Regions from separate parts of the Vibrio pomeroyi genome, predicted to be linked through region 2. Evidence: predicted binding sites of a transcription regulator. Region 2 holds the regulator's gene; each other region holds the start of a gene.
What was found. Region 2 encodes PurR, which represses purine synthesis genes. Its sites were predicted from a motif close to TNANGNAAACGTTTNCNTNA; they were not measured.

Region 1: the regulator PurR is predicted to act here: its motif matches at 1,328-1,347, upstream of metK (methionine adenosyltransferase).
Region 3: the regulator PurR is predicted to act here: its motif matches at 1,635-1,654, upstream of purL (phosphoribosylformylglycinamidine synthase).
Region 4: the regulator PurR is predicted to act here: its motif matches at 1,773-1,792, upstream of pckA (phosphoenolpyruvate carboxykinase (ATP)).

Annotation. Positions count from the first base shown of each region.
Region 1 covers NZ_AP025506.1:3,163,531-3,166,747, reverse strand. Annotated here, with positions in the region: gene metK (methionine adenosyltransferase) at 15-1,169, opposite strand; gene tkt (transketolase) at 1,528-3,217, shown strand, end outside.
Region 2 covers NZ_AP025506.1:2,431,449-2,434,665, forward strand. Annotated here, with positions in the region: gene torD (molecular chaperone TorD) at 1-287, shown strand, start outside; gene purR (HTH-type transcriptional repressor PurR) at 602-1,606, shown strand; cyclic di-GMP riboswitch class I at 1,777-1,862, shown strand; gene OCV12_RS10635 (TfoX/Sxy family DNA transformation protein) at 1,990-2,580, shown strand; gene OCV12_RS10640 (TVP38/TMEM64 family protein) at 2,714-3,217, shown strand, end outside.
Region 3 covers NZ_AP025506.1:708,614-711,830, reverse strand. Annotated here, with positions in the region: gene purL (phosphoribosylformylglycinamidine synthase) at 1-1,460, opposite strand, end outside; gene mltF (membrane-bound lytic murein transglycosylase MltF) at 1,790-3,217, shown strand, end outside.
Region 4 covers NZ_AP025506.1:108,229-111,445, reverse strand. Annotated here, with positions in the region: gene gspC (type II secretion system protein GspC) at 1-55, opposite strand, end outside; gene hslR (ribosome-associated heat shock protein Hsp15) at 344-730, shown strand; gene hslO (Hsp33 family molecular chaperone HslO) at 749-1,627, shown strand; gene pckA (phosphoenolpyruvate carboxykinase (ATP)) at 1,965-3,217, shown strand, end outside.

The DNA.
Region 1 (3,217 bases), 730 kb from region 2:
TCGCAGTGGCTAAATTATTTTAGGCCAGCGAAGTCTGCAAGGATTGCTGCTTTGTCAGTCGCTTCCCAAGGGAACTCTTCACGACCGAAGTGACCGTATGCTGCAGTCTGCTTGTAGATAGGCTGAAGAAGGTTCAGCATTTCTTGAAGACCGTATGGACGTAGGTCGAAGTTTTGACGAACAGCTTCAATGATGATTTCGTGAGCTACTTTCTCAGTACCAAACGTTTCAACCATGATAGATGTTGGATCTGCAACACCGATAGCGTAAGACAGTTGAATCTCACAACGGTCAGCCATGCCAGCAGCAACGATGTTTTTCGCAACGTAACGTGCTGCGTAAGCTGCAGAACGGTCAACTTTTGATGGATCTTTACCAGAGAAAGCACCGCCACCGTGACGAGCTGCGCCGCCGTAGGTATCAACGATGATCTTACGACCTGTTAGACCACAGTCACCCATTGGTCCACCGATTACGAAACGGCCTGTTGGGTTGATGAAGAAGTTAGTGTCTTTGTTGATCCACTCAGAAGGAAGTACTGGCTTGATGATCTCTTCCATTACTGCTTCACGTAGATCCGGAGTTGTTACTGAATCACAGTGTTGAGTAGAAAGAACAACAGCATCGATACCAACGATCTTACCTTGGTCGTACTGGAATGTTACTTGAGATTTCGCATCTGGGCGAAGGAAGTCAAGTTTGCCGCTCTTACGTACTTCAGCTTGCTTCTTAACAAGAAGGTGAGAGTAAGTAATTGGAGCTGGCATTAGGATTGGCGTTTCGTTAGTTGCGTAACCAAACATGATGCCTTGGTCGCCAGCGCCTTGCTCTTTAGGGTCTGCTTTATCAACACCTTGGTTGATGTCTGGAGACTGCTTACCAATTGTGTTTAGAACAGCACAAGAGTCAGCGTCAAAGCCCATATCAGAATGAACGTAACCAATTTCACGTACTGTTTCACGAGTGATTTCTTCGATATCAACCCATGCAGACGTTGTTACTTCACCGCCAACCATAACCATGCCGGTTTTTACGTAAGTCTCACAAGCAACACGTGCTTTTGGATCTTGTTCCAAGATGGCATCAAGAACAGCATCAGAGATTTGGTCTGCAATTTTATCTGGATGGCCTTCTGAAACAGATTCAGAAGTGAATAGGTGCTTAGCCATGAGAGCTCCACTTTTAGGTTTTGGTGTAAATAGTTTTATGGCGTCGCAAGCTAGGAAGCGCCGCCATTAAATACAGTATATTTTGTAGGTGTTTCTACATCTAGACGGCTATTCTAAATTCCAGCGGTCGAATTACAAGCTCTTTTTTATGATATGTCATAACTAAACGTTTGCGTATCGTTTGAGATAAGCCGTTGCTAAGTGATGTAAATGATCGAAAATTGCGAAAAATGACCGTTAAAATGCCAGTAAAACGTTTGCAGTCGCTATAGTCGTTTGAGAGAATACCCGCGCTAATAAAAATGAAAACTTTAGCATCAATCTCTTTTTTAAATCGCTTATGTATCCAGGAGCAGACATGCCTTCTCGTAAAGATCTAGCCAATGCAATCCGCGCACTTAGCATGGACGGTGTTCAACAAGCAAATTCAGGCCACCCAGGCGCACCTATGGGCATGGCTGACATCGCTGAAGTTCTTTGGCGTGGCCACTTGAACCACAACCCAGCAAACCCAGAGTGGGCTGACCGCGACCGTTTTATCCTGTCTAACGGCCACGGTTCAATGCTGATTTACTCTCTGCTTCACCTTGCAGGTTACGAGCTTTCAATTGAAGACCTTAAAAACTTCCGTCAACTTCACTCTAAGACTCCAGGTCACCCAGAGTACGGTTACGCTCCTGGTATCGAGACAACTACTGGTCCTCTAGGTCAAGGCATCACTAACGCTGTTGGTATGGCAATGGCTGAGAAAGCACTGGCTGCACAGTTCAACAAAGAAGGCCACGACATCGTAGACCACTACACTTATGCATTCATGGGTGATGGCTGTCTGATGGAGGGTATCTCTCACGAAGCATGTTCTCTAGCAGGTACGCTAGGTCTAGGTAAACTGGTAGCTTTCTGGGATGACAACGGCATTTCTATCGATGGTGAAGTTGAAGGTTGGTTCTCGGACGATACACCTAAGCGTTTTGAAGCATACGGCTGGCACGTAATCCCAGCGGTAGACGGTCACGATTCTGATGCTATTAACGCTGCGATTGAAGCGGCTAAAGCGGATCCTCGTCCAACGCTTATCTGTACTAAAACTATCATCGGTTTTGGTTCTCCAAACAAAGCGGGTACGCACGACTGTCACGGTGCTCCACTAGGCGCTGATGAAATCACAGCAACTAAAGCTGCACTTGGTTGGGAGCACGGTCCTTTCGAAATCCCAGCTGATATCGCAGCTGAGTGGAATGCGAAAGAAGCAGGCGCAGCGAAAGAAGCAGCGTGGAATGCTAAATTTGACGCATACGCAGCGGCTTACCCAGAGCTAGCAGCAGAATTCAAACGTCGTACTAACGGTGAACTTCCAGCTGAGTGGGAAGAAAAAGCAAATGCAATCATTGCTGATCTTCAAGCTAACCCAGCAAACATCGCTTCACGTAAAGCATCTCAAAACGCACTAGAAGCGTTTGGTCAAATGCTTCCAGAATTCATGGGCGGCTCTGCTGACCTTGCGCCTTCTAACCTAACTATGTGGTCTGGTTCTAAGTCTCTTGAAGCAACTGACTTCTCTGGTAACTACATCCACTACGGCGTACGTGAATTCGGTATGACGGCTATCATGAACGGTATCGCTCTGCACGGTGGTTTCGTACCATACGGCGCTACTTTCCTAATGTTCATGGAATACGCGCGTAACGCAATGCGTATGGCTGCTCTGATGAAAGTTCAGAACATCCAAGTTTACACGCACGACTCTATTGGTCTTGGTGAAGATGGTCCTACTCACCAACCGGTTGAGCAGATCGCATCTCTACGTTTGACTCCAAACATGAGCACATGGCGTCCATGTGACCAAGTTGAATCTGCAGTCGCTTGGAAACTGGCTATTGAGCGTAAAGATGGTCCTTCATCTCTAATCTTCTCTCGTCAAAACCTTGCACAACAAGATCGTAACGCTGAGCAAGTCGCTAACATCGCTAAGGGTGGTTACATCCTGAAAGATTGTGAAGGCAAGCCAGAGCTAATCATCATTGCAACAGGTTCTGAAGTTGAGCTTG
Region 2 (3,217 bases):
ACAATTTAGTGGTTAACCAAGACCTGAAAGAGCCAGCAGACCACATTGCTATCGAACTCGATTTCCTTGGTAACTTGATCATCCGTTCTAACGAAACAGAGCTTGAAGAAGAGCTAGAGAAATCATTTGCTGTTCAACAACAGTTTATCGAGCAACAACTCCTAACTTGGGTACCAAAATTCAACGTTAAATGTCATGACGTTGATGAATTCGGTTTCTACGCTTCAGTCTCATCTCTGCTACTCGCATTCTGTCAATTGGACACTCAATATTTAGCCGGTGAATAGCTTATTGGGCGACTAAGTAAATAAATTCAGTAGAATGTGACAATTCACCCGGATTTCTGGGTGAATTTTATTGCGAGTAATTTCTAGTCAGTCTAAAATTGTGACCGCAAACGATAAAATATGAAACATTCACGAAATGCTATGCTTATTAAAGTTCAGAGCATTTCGGTGTTAAGACAAGCCGCTCATAGCGGTTTTTTGTTTTTTAGCACTTTAGTACCCAAAGAGCCCTACAAATTTAAGCTCTTAGTTAGGTAGCTTAACGGCTACTTCATTCCGTACTTTGGGAAAGTAGCTTCTAATAGGATAAAACCATGGCCACTATAAAAGATGTCGCTCGCTTAGCCGGCGTATCAACAACAACCGTTTCTCACGTAATCAACAAAACACGTTTTGTTGCAGAAGCGACTCAAGAAAAAGTAAACAAAGCCGTAGATGAACTGAACTATGCACCAAGCGCGGTTGCTCGTAGTTTGAAGTGCAATACAACACGCACTATCGGCATGCTTGTTACTCAATCAACCAACCTATTCTTCTCTGAAGTTATCGATGGTGTTGAGAGCTACTGCTACCGTCAAGGTTACACTTTGATTCTGTGTAACACGGGTGGTATCTATGAGAAGCAACGTGACTACATTCGAATGCTTGCAGAGAAACGTGTAGATGGCATCTTAGTTATGTGTTCAGACCTAACTGAAGAACTAAGAGAGATGTTAGATCGTCACGCTGACATCCCTAAAGTGATTATGGACTGGGGCCCAGAGAGTTCTCAAGCTGACAAGATCATCGATAACTCTGAAGAAGGTGGCTACCTAGCAACCAAATACCTTATTGAGCGCGGTCACTCTAAGATTGCTTGTTTAAGTGGCCACTTAGACAAAGCGGCCTGTGTAGAACGTATCGCAGGCTACAAACGCGCACTCAATGAAGCTAAGATTACTGCCGATGACAACATGATCATTGAAGGTAACTTCGAGTGTGATACTGCTGTTCTTGCTGCAGAGCAAATCGTTGACATGAAAGATCGCCCAACAGCAGTATTCTGTTTCAACGATACAATGGCGCTGGGCTTAATGAGCCGATTGCAAGAAAAAGGCATTCGTATCCCTGAAGATATTTCAGTCATTGGTTACGACAACATCGAACTAGCTGAGTACTTCTCTCCACCGTTAACAACGGTTCACCAACCTAAACGTCGTGTTGGTAAGAATGCATTCGAGATTTTATTAGAACGTATAAAAGATAAAGATCACGAGAAGCGTGTCTTCGAAATGCACCCTGAGATTGTTGAACGAAGTACAGTTAAAACGTTAAATTAATTGATAAAACGAGTTTTATTTCATTAAGCGCACCTTTGGGTGCGCTTTTTTTATCAACAACTATAATGAACCTATATGCACAACAGAAAGATCATTAATTGAAGCAATGTCACATTTTGAAATAACAAGTGTGAGCCTCATTCAACAAAAACTTTATTCTATTCAATCAGTCACGCACAGGGCAAACCACTTGAAAAAGTGGGACGCAAAGCTTCCGGCCTAAACCACTCGTTGGTATGGTAGCGGGGTTACCGATGGCAAAATGCAGTAACTACTGACAATTTAGTAATTTACAGCCTATTGACAATTTAATTGCAACATTTTGCTAATCTCTCGGACCTGCTTATTTGGTGGCGTAGTTCAAATACACCGAGATAAATAACATGGATAAACCGATACTAAAGGACTCAATGAAGTTATTTGAGCCCCTAGGAAAAATTAAGTCACGCTCAATGTTTGGTGGATTCGGTCTTTTTGCTGATGACACTATGTTTGCTCTGGTTGTTAATGACCAGTTGCATATACGGGCAGACAAATGCACAACGAAGCAATTCGAACAACAAGGGTTTCAACCGTACGTCTACAAAAAACGTGGTTTCCCTGTCGTTACTAAATATTTCGCTTTGCCTGAAGGCCTGTGGCAAGACCAAGAGAAAATCTTGGAACTCGCAACAACGTCTCTGGGTTTTGCTAAAGAAGAAAAAGCTGAACAGTCTTCTGCTAAGCCAACTCGACTCAAAGATCTGCCGAATCTTCGACTCGCCACTGAGCGTATGTTGAAAAAAGCAGGAATCGATTCCGTTGAACGTTTATATGAATCTGGCTCTGTAAACGCCTTTAACGCCATCAAGGAATCGCATGCGTCCTCTGTCAGTATTGAATTACTGTGGGCGCTAGAAGGTGCGATCAATGGAACACATTGGTCTGTTATACCGCAGCAGCGTCGTGAAGAGCTTATCAATCGCGTCAATTAACTTTGTCAGTTCAAACTACTTATATAACTAAGCCGCATTTTTTGCGGCTTTTTTTATATCTGTTGAAAGTTAATCTATGCTTTGCCTGTCTATCTATACTAATGGTATGCATTGAAAATTAGAGGAAGTATCAATGAGTAAGAAAATGATATTGGGTATTGTGTTGGTCGTAACCATCATATTGTTAGGCGTCAATTTTGGCCAGTACCTAACGCTTGAAAATGCCAAGGCCCAACAAGCCGTTTTGAATGACTACATTGACAGCAACTTTATTGCCGCCGCTGCTATCTATTTTGTCGCGTACGTAATGATCACTGCTTTCTCTATTCCTGGAGCTGCGGTTGTCACGCTTTTAGGGGCTGCACTGTTTGGCTTCTGGAACAGTTTGCTACTGGTATCTTTCGCAAGCGCTATTGGTGCGACCCTTGCCTTCCTGAGTAGCCGTTACCTACTACGTGATTGGATCCAAACCAAATTTGGTGACAAATTAGCGACGATTAACAAGGGCGTAGAAAAAGACGGGGCATTTTACTTATTCTCGCTTCGCCTGATCCCTGTGTTCCCGTTTTTCCTTATCAATCTACTGATGGGTTTAACCCCAATGTCAGTTTCTCGTTACTACATTACGAGCCAAATA
Region 3 (3,217 bases), 1.7 Mb from region 2:
TCGATCACTTCCTGACAACGACGCTCCATCTCTGGGTTTTCACGTTGTACAGAAGCGAAATCTAGATCTTCAGAAGAAGAACCAGAATCCATAGAAGATGCCGCACCGCCACCAAGACCGATGTTCATCGCAGGACCGCCAAGAACGATTAGGCTTGCACCTACTGGGATCTCTTTCTTCTGAACGTGCTCATCACGGATGTTACCAAGGCCACCAGCTAGCATGATTGGTTTGTGGTAACCACGTACTTCTTCACCTGCGTGAGAGTTTACTTTCTCTTCGTAAGTACGGAAGTAACCTAGTAGGTTTGGACGACCAAATTCGTTGTTGAATGCCGCGCCACCAAGAGGACCTTCAAGCATGATATCCAGAGCAGTAACGATACGGCTTGGCTTACCAAAATCGGTTTCCCAAGGTTGAACGAAGTTCGGGATCTTAAGGTTAGATACAGAGAACGCAACCAGACCTGCTTTCGGCTTACCACCAATACCAGTAGCGCCTTCATCACGGATTTCACCGCCTGAACCTGTAGATGCGCCCGGCCATGGGGAGATTGCCGTTGGGTGGTTGTGCGTCTCAACCTTCATCAAGATGTGTGTTTTCTCTTGGTGGTAGTTGTACTGACGAGTTTTTGGATCTGGGAAGAAACGACCGACTTCAGAACCTGTCATTACCGCTGCGTTATCTTTATAAGCAGACAGAACGTGTTCTGGTGTCGTTTCAAAGGTGTTCTTAATCATCTTGAACAATGATTTTTCTTGCTTAACGCCATCGATAGTCCAATCAGCGTTAAAGATCTTGTGACGACAGTGCTCTGAGTTCGCTTGTGCAAACATCATTAGCTCGATGTCAGTCGGGTTACGACCTAGCTTTTCAGTGAAGCTTTCAAGAAGGTAATCAATTTCATCTTCTGCAAGTGCAAGACCTAGGGTAACGTTTGCTTCTTCAAGCGCTTTACGTCCGCCAGTTAATAGGTCAACTTCCGCATAAGGAGCAGGCTCAGCAACTTTGAACAGTGCCGCTGCCGATTCGAAGTCAGTGAAAACCACTTCCATCATACGATCGTGTAGAATCGCTTTCAGCTCAACAAGTTGAAGCTCAGAAAGTTCAGCCGAAGTTTCAATGTAGAAAGCAGTACCGCGCTCTAGACGTGACACTTTAGCCAGTCCGCAGTTGTGTGCGATATCTGTTGATTTTGAAGACCAAGGCGAGATAGTGCCCGGGCGTGGCGTTGCAAGCAGCAATAAACCTTCAGGTTCATGCTCTTCAATCGTTGGACCGTAAGTCAGTAGCTTTTCTAGCTTCTCAACTTCAGACTCATCTAGGTCTGCCGTTAAATCAGCAAAGTGGGCAAACTCAGCGTAAATACCTGTTACAGGTAAGCTTAATTCACGACAAAGCTCTAAAAGCTTGTTAACACGAAACTCAGATAGAGCTGGGGAGCCACGCAAAATTCTCATGTGCTTAGGTCTCTTATGCAGTTGATTAAGGTAGTATTGGAATAAATTCAGTGGGTTATAGGAACAACCTAACTGTTTTCTTCGAAGCTATTCCCGAAGGTTGCCAAACCTATGCCGATTCCACCTCTTCAATGCGAGCGCATTATAAAGCATTTCTTTTTGTGACGTAACACCAAAAGCAACCGTTTGCGTTATTTTTTTTATCTTTCTGCGTAAATAGTATTTTTGCTGCATTTATCACCACTTTTACATCTGTTTAATTAAACCTGCTTTGCCAGCCTTGCGGGGTTTGGTATAAAGGGGCTTCCACTTTTCGAGATTTCATTTTGATGCCTAAATTTACGCTCATCTTTTCGTCTAAATTCATTCTGCTCGTTATCGCTCTGGTTGGGCTCGCGGGATGCCAGATTGAATCTGAACCTAAAAGTGTCCTTGAGCAGATACGAGATCGCGGCGTTCTTCGTGTCGGCACCCTTAACAACCAACTCTCTTATTACATTGGTCCTGATGGACCGGCTGGCTTGGATTACGAGTTAGCTCGTGAGTTTGCGCAGGAGCTTGGTGTAAAGCTTGAGGTTAAACCCGCTTACCGTCTATCTGGCTTATTCCCAGCGTTGAAGAAAGGCGAAATCGACCTTATCGCGACTGGCTTAACGCAAAACAACAAACTGACACGCGCTTATCGCGCCGCGCCTGCTTATTACTATGTAAGCCAACAGGTCGTGTACAAAAAGGGACAATGGCGCCCAAGAAACCTTGAGCAATTGATCAATTTTGAGAATGAGCGTCAGGCTGAGTTTGTAAAAGCACAAGCGGAATCAGAAGCTGCGGTATCAAGCGAGACGCTGACGCCCTCTTTGGTTGTGGTGAAAGACTCGCACTTTGAACCAACACTCAAACTGCTACAGAAAACACACGATGACTTCATCTACGACGCGGTTGGCAATGCAGACATCAATGACCTGCTAAAAGAAGTATCAACAGGCGAACGTTTATTCACAGTTGCAGACTCTATCGAATTGTCACTGGCGCAACGTTTGTACCCAGATGTTGCCTTGGCATTTGAGCTGACAGAAGACCAGCCTATCTCTTGGTACCTAAATAGATCGGAAGATGAAAGTTTGTACGCTTTGCTGATTGAGTTCTTCGGTAACCTAAAACAGTCTGGTGAACTGGCTTCACTGGAAGAGAAATACATCGGTCATATCGGCACCTTCGACTACGTTGATACTCGTGCCTTTATCCGCGCACTAGACAGCAAACTACCAAAATGGTCACCGCTGTTTCAGAAGTACTCACAAGAATTTGATTGGCGCTTGATTGCTGCATTGGCATACCAAGAGTCACACTGGAACCCAGTCGCACGCTCGCCAACGGGTGTGCGAGGCATGATGATGCTGACACTGCCTACAGCGAAGAGCGTTGGTGTGACTAACCGGCTCGACCCGAAACAGTCGGTACAAGGTGGTGTTGAATACCTACGTCGCATCGTGAATCGAGTGCCAGATTCAATCACTCAACACGAAAAGATCTGGTTTGCCCTAGCTTCATACAATGTCGGTTACGGACACATGATGGACGCTCGTCGCCTCACGAAGGCACAAGGTGGCGATCCCGATGCTTGGGGCGATGTGAAAGACAGACTGCCGCTGTTACGACAGAAGAAGTACTACAGCCAAACTCGCTACGGCTATGCCCGTGGTGATGAAGCTAGAAATTACGTTGAAAACATTCGCCGTTATTACCAAAGCATCATC
Region 4 (3,217 bases), 1.3 Mb from region 2:
AGCGGCTCAACACAGGAGAATTTCCTACGCTATTTTTGAGCTCTAAAAAGTTCACTTTCCTTGCCCCTTTTCATGACGACAAACGCTGCAAATCATTAAACTTTCAGCTTTTTTATTCATTCGTTCGATACCGAGCTTATTTAAGCATAAGATCCTGAACTATATCATAGCAAATCGATAAATCGGCATAACATGGCTATTTTGTAATATGACTTGAAAAAAATGCCAACCGCCTCCACTTAAAGCTTCTACTTAATGTGATAAGCATCATCAAAAACATGTTGCGCACTGTTCATTACAGTTAAACCGCATTCATTTCTCACTTAATAAGGCACAGCCCTATATGAAAACTGCTAATGAAGCTGTCAGACTCGATAAATGGTTGTGGGCAGCACGCTTTTACAAAACCCGGTCGATTGCTCGCAACATGGTCGATGGTGGCAAAGTCCACTATAATGGTCAGCGCAGCAAGCCAAGTAAAATTGTCGAACTTGGGGCAGTGATTACACTGCGTCAAGGTAATGAAGAAAAGACGGTGACTATCGAGAAAATCTCTGCCCATCGCGGTGGAGCTCCGATCGCTCAAACCCTCTATGAAGAAACCACCGAGAGCTTGGCAAAGAGAGAAGAGTTTGCCAAACAGCGCAAACTGAATGCTCATAACCCAGCTCCAGAGCGTCGCCCTGATAAGAAGCAACGTCGTGACATCATCAAGTTCAAGCATCAATAAGCTAGAAGGAATAGCCAAATGGCAAACAATGTTTTAAATCGCTACCTATTTGAAGACCTATCAGTACGTGGTGAATTGGTACAAATGGATGAAGCGTACCAACAAATTATTTCTAGCAAGGAATACCCAGCACCCGTGCAAAAACTACTGGGTGAGCTATTGGTTTCAACAACGCTACTAACTGCGACCCTAAAGTTTGAAGGTTCGATCACTATGCAATTGCAAGGTGACGGCCCAGTATCTCTAGCAGTTATTAATGGCGATCACGATCAGAAGATCCGTGGTGTTGCTCGCTTTGAAGGCGATATCGCTGACGACGCTGGTCTGCACGACCTTATGGGTAAAGGCCACCTAGTGATCACTATCGATCCTAAGAAAGGTGAGCGTTACCAAGGTATCGTTGGTCTTGAAGGCGACACGCTAGCTGAAGTACTTGAAGGTTACTTCGCTAACTCAGAGCAGCTTAAGACTCGTCTATGGCTACGTACTGGTGAGCACGAAGGCAAAGCGCATGCTGCAGGTATGTTGCTGCAAGTTATGCCTGACGGCACTGGAACACCAGACGACTTCGAGCACCTAGAGCAGCTAACAGACACAGTGAAAAACGAAGAGCTATTCACTCTAGAAGCGAACGAACTGCTTTACCGTTTGTACAACCAAGAGAAAGTACAGCTGTTCACACCGCAACCTGTTGAGTTCTTCTGTGGTTGTTCTCGTGATCGCAGCGCGGCGGCTATCATTACCGTTGCTCAAGAAGAGATCTACGACATCCTAAGCACTGAAGGTAGCGTTGCTCTGCACTGTGATTACTGTGGCACAAACTACTCGTTCGACAAGAACGATGTTGATGCTTTGTACGCAGAAGCAGCAGATAAAGGCAGCAATACGGTTCATTAATTTACGGCGTACCAAAAACACGTAATTTACCCCAAAAAGGTCAGCACTCAGCTGGCCTTTTTTGTGATCAAAATAGCGCAAACTCCTTAACATTTCGTAATAAAATCACCGCTTAATTTTAATCAATTAATAATGTTCTCGCCCCTAGCGCAAAGGTTTGCGTACAGGATAGACTAGTTGGGCCAATATGTGACGAGACGCTTAAAACCCCAAGGTTAATATGGATATTTTTTGAGCTGTATCCCTGTTTCCCCCGAGTCTCGTTGCTAGCATGGTGAGCAGATAACAATAAAAAATTAATACAAAATCCCTACAAAATATCCTACAAGGAGCACCTATGACCGTTATGGAACATACTAAGGCTGCACAAATTGATCTAACTAAGCACGGACTGACTGGCGTTACTGAAGTTCTTCGTAATCCTAGCTACGAGCAGTTATTCGTTGAAGAAACACTGCCAGGTTTGGAAGGCTACGAAAAAGGCGTAGTAACGGAACTAGGCTCTGTTGCGGTTGACACTGGTATCTTTACTGGCCGCTCACCAAAAGATAAGTACATTGTTAAAGATGACACGACCCGCGATACCATGTGGTGGTCAGATCAAGGCAAAAATGACAACAAACCGATTACAACTGAAGTATGGAATGAGCTGAAAGAGCTTGTGACAACTCAGCTATCTGGCAAGCGCCTGTTTGTCATTGACGGTTATTGTGGTGCTAACCCAGATACGCGCTTAAGCGTGCGTATTATCACTGAAGTAGCGTGGCAAGCGCACTTCGTTAAGAACATGTTCATTCGTCCAACTGACGAAGAACTAGCAACGTTCGAACCTGATTTTGTGGTAATGAATGGTGCTAAAACAACCAACCCTAACTGGGAAAAACAGGGTCTGAACTCTGAAAACTTCGTTGCTTTCAACCTAACAGAGCGCGTTCAAATCATCGGTGGTACTTGGTACGGCGGTGAGATGAAGAAAGGCATGTTCGCAATGATGAACTACCTACTGCCTCTACAAGGCATCGCTTCAATGCACTGTAGTGCAAACGTAGGCGAGAAAGGCGATGTAGCAATCTTCTTCGGCCTATCTGGTACAGGTAAAACAACGCTATCTACCGATCCTAAGCGTGAGCTAATCGGTGATGATGAGCACGGTTGGGACGACGACGGTATCTTCAACTTTGAAGGTGGCTGTTACGCGAAGACCATTCGTCTATCTAAAGAAGCAGAACCAGAAATCTACAATGCTATCCGCCGTGATGCACTACTAGAAAACGTAACGGTTCGTGGCGATGGCTCTATCGATTTTGATGACGGTTCTAAAACAGAAAACACTCGTGTTTCTTACCCGATTCACCACATCGACAACATCGTTAAGCCAGTATCAAAAGCAGGCCACGCTCAAAAGGTTATCTTCCTGACTGCTGATGCATTTGGTGTGCTACCACCAGTTTCTAAGTTGACTCCAGAGCAAACGAAGTACCACTTCTTATCTGGCTTCACAGCGAAGCTAGCAGGTACAGAGCGTGGTATTACTGAACCAACGCCAACGTTCTCTGCGGCATTTGGTGCGGCGTTCCTTACTCTTCACCC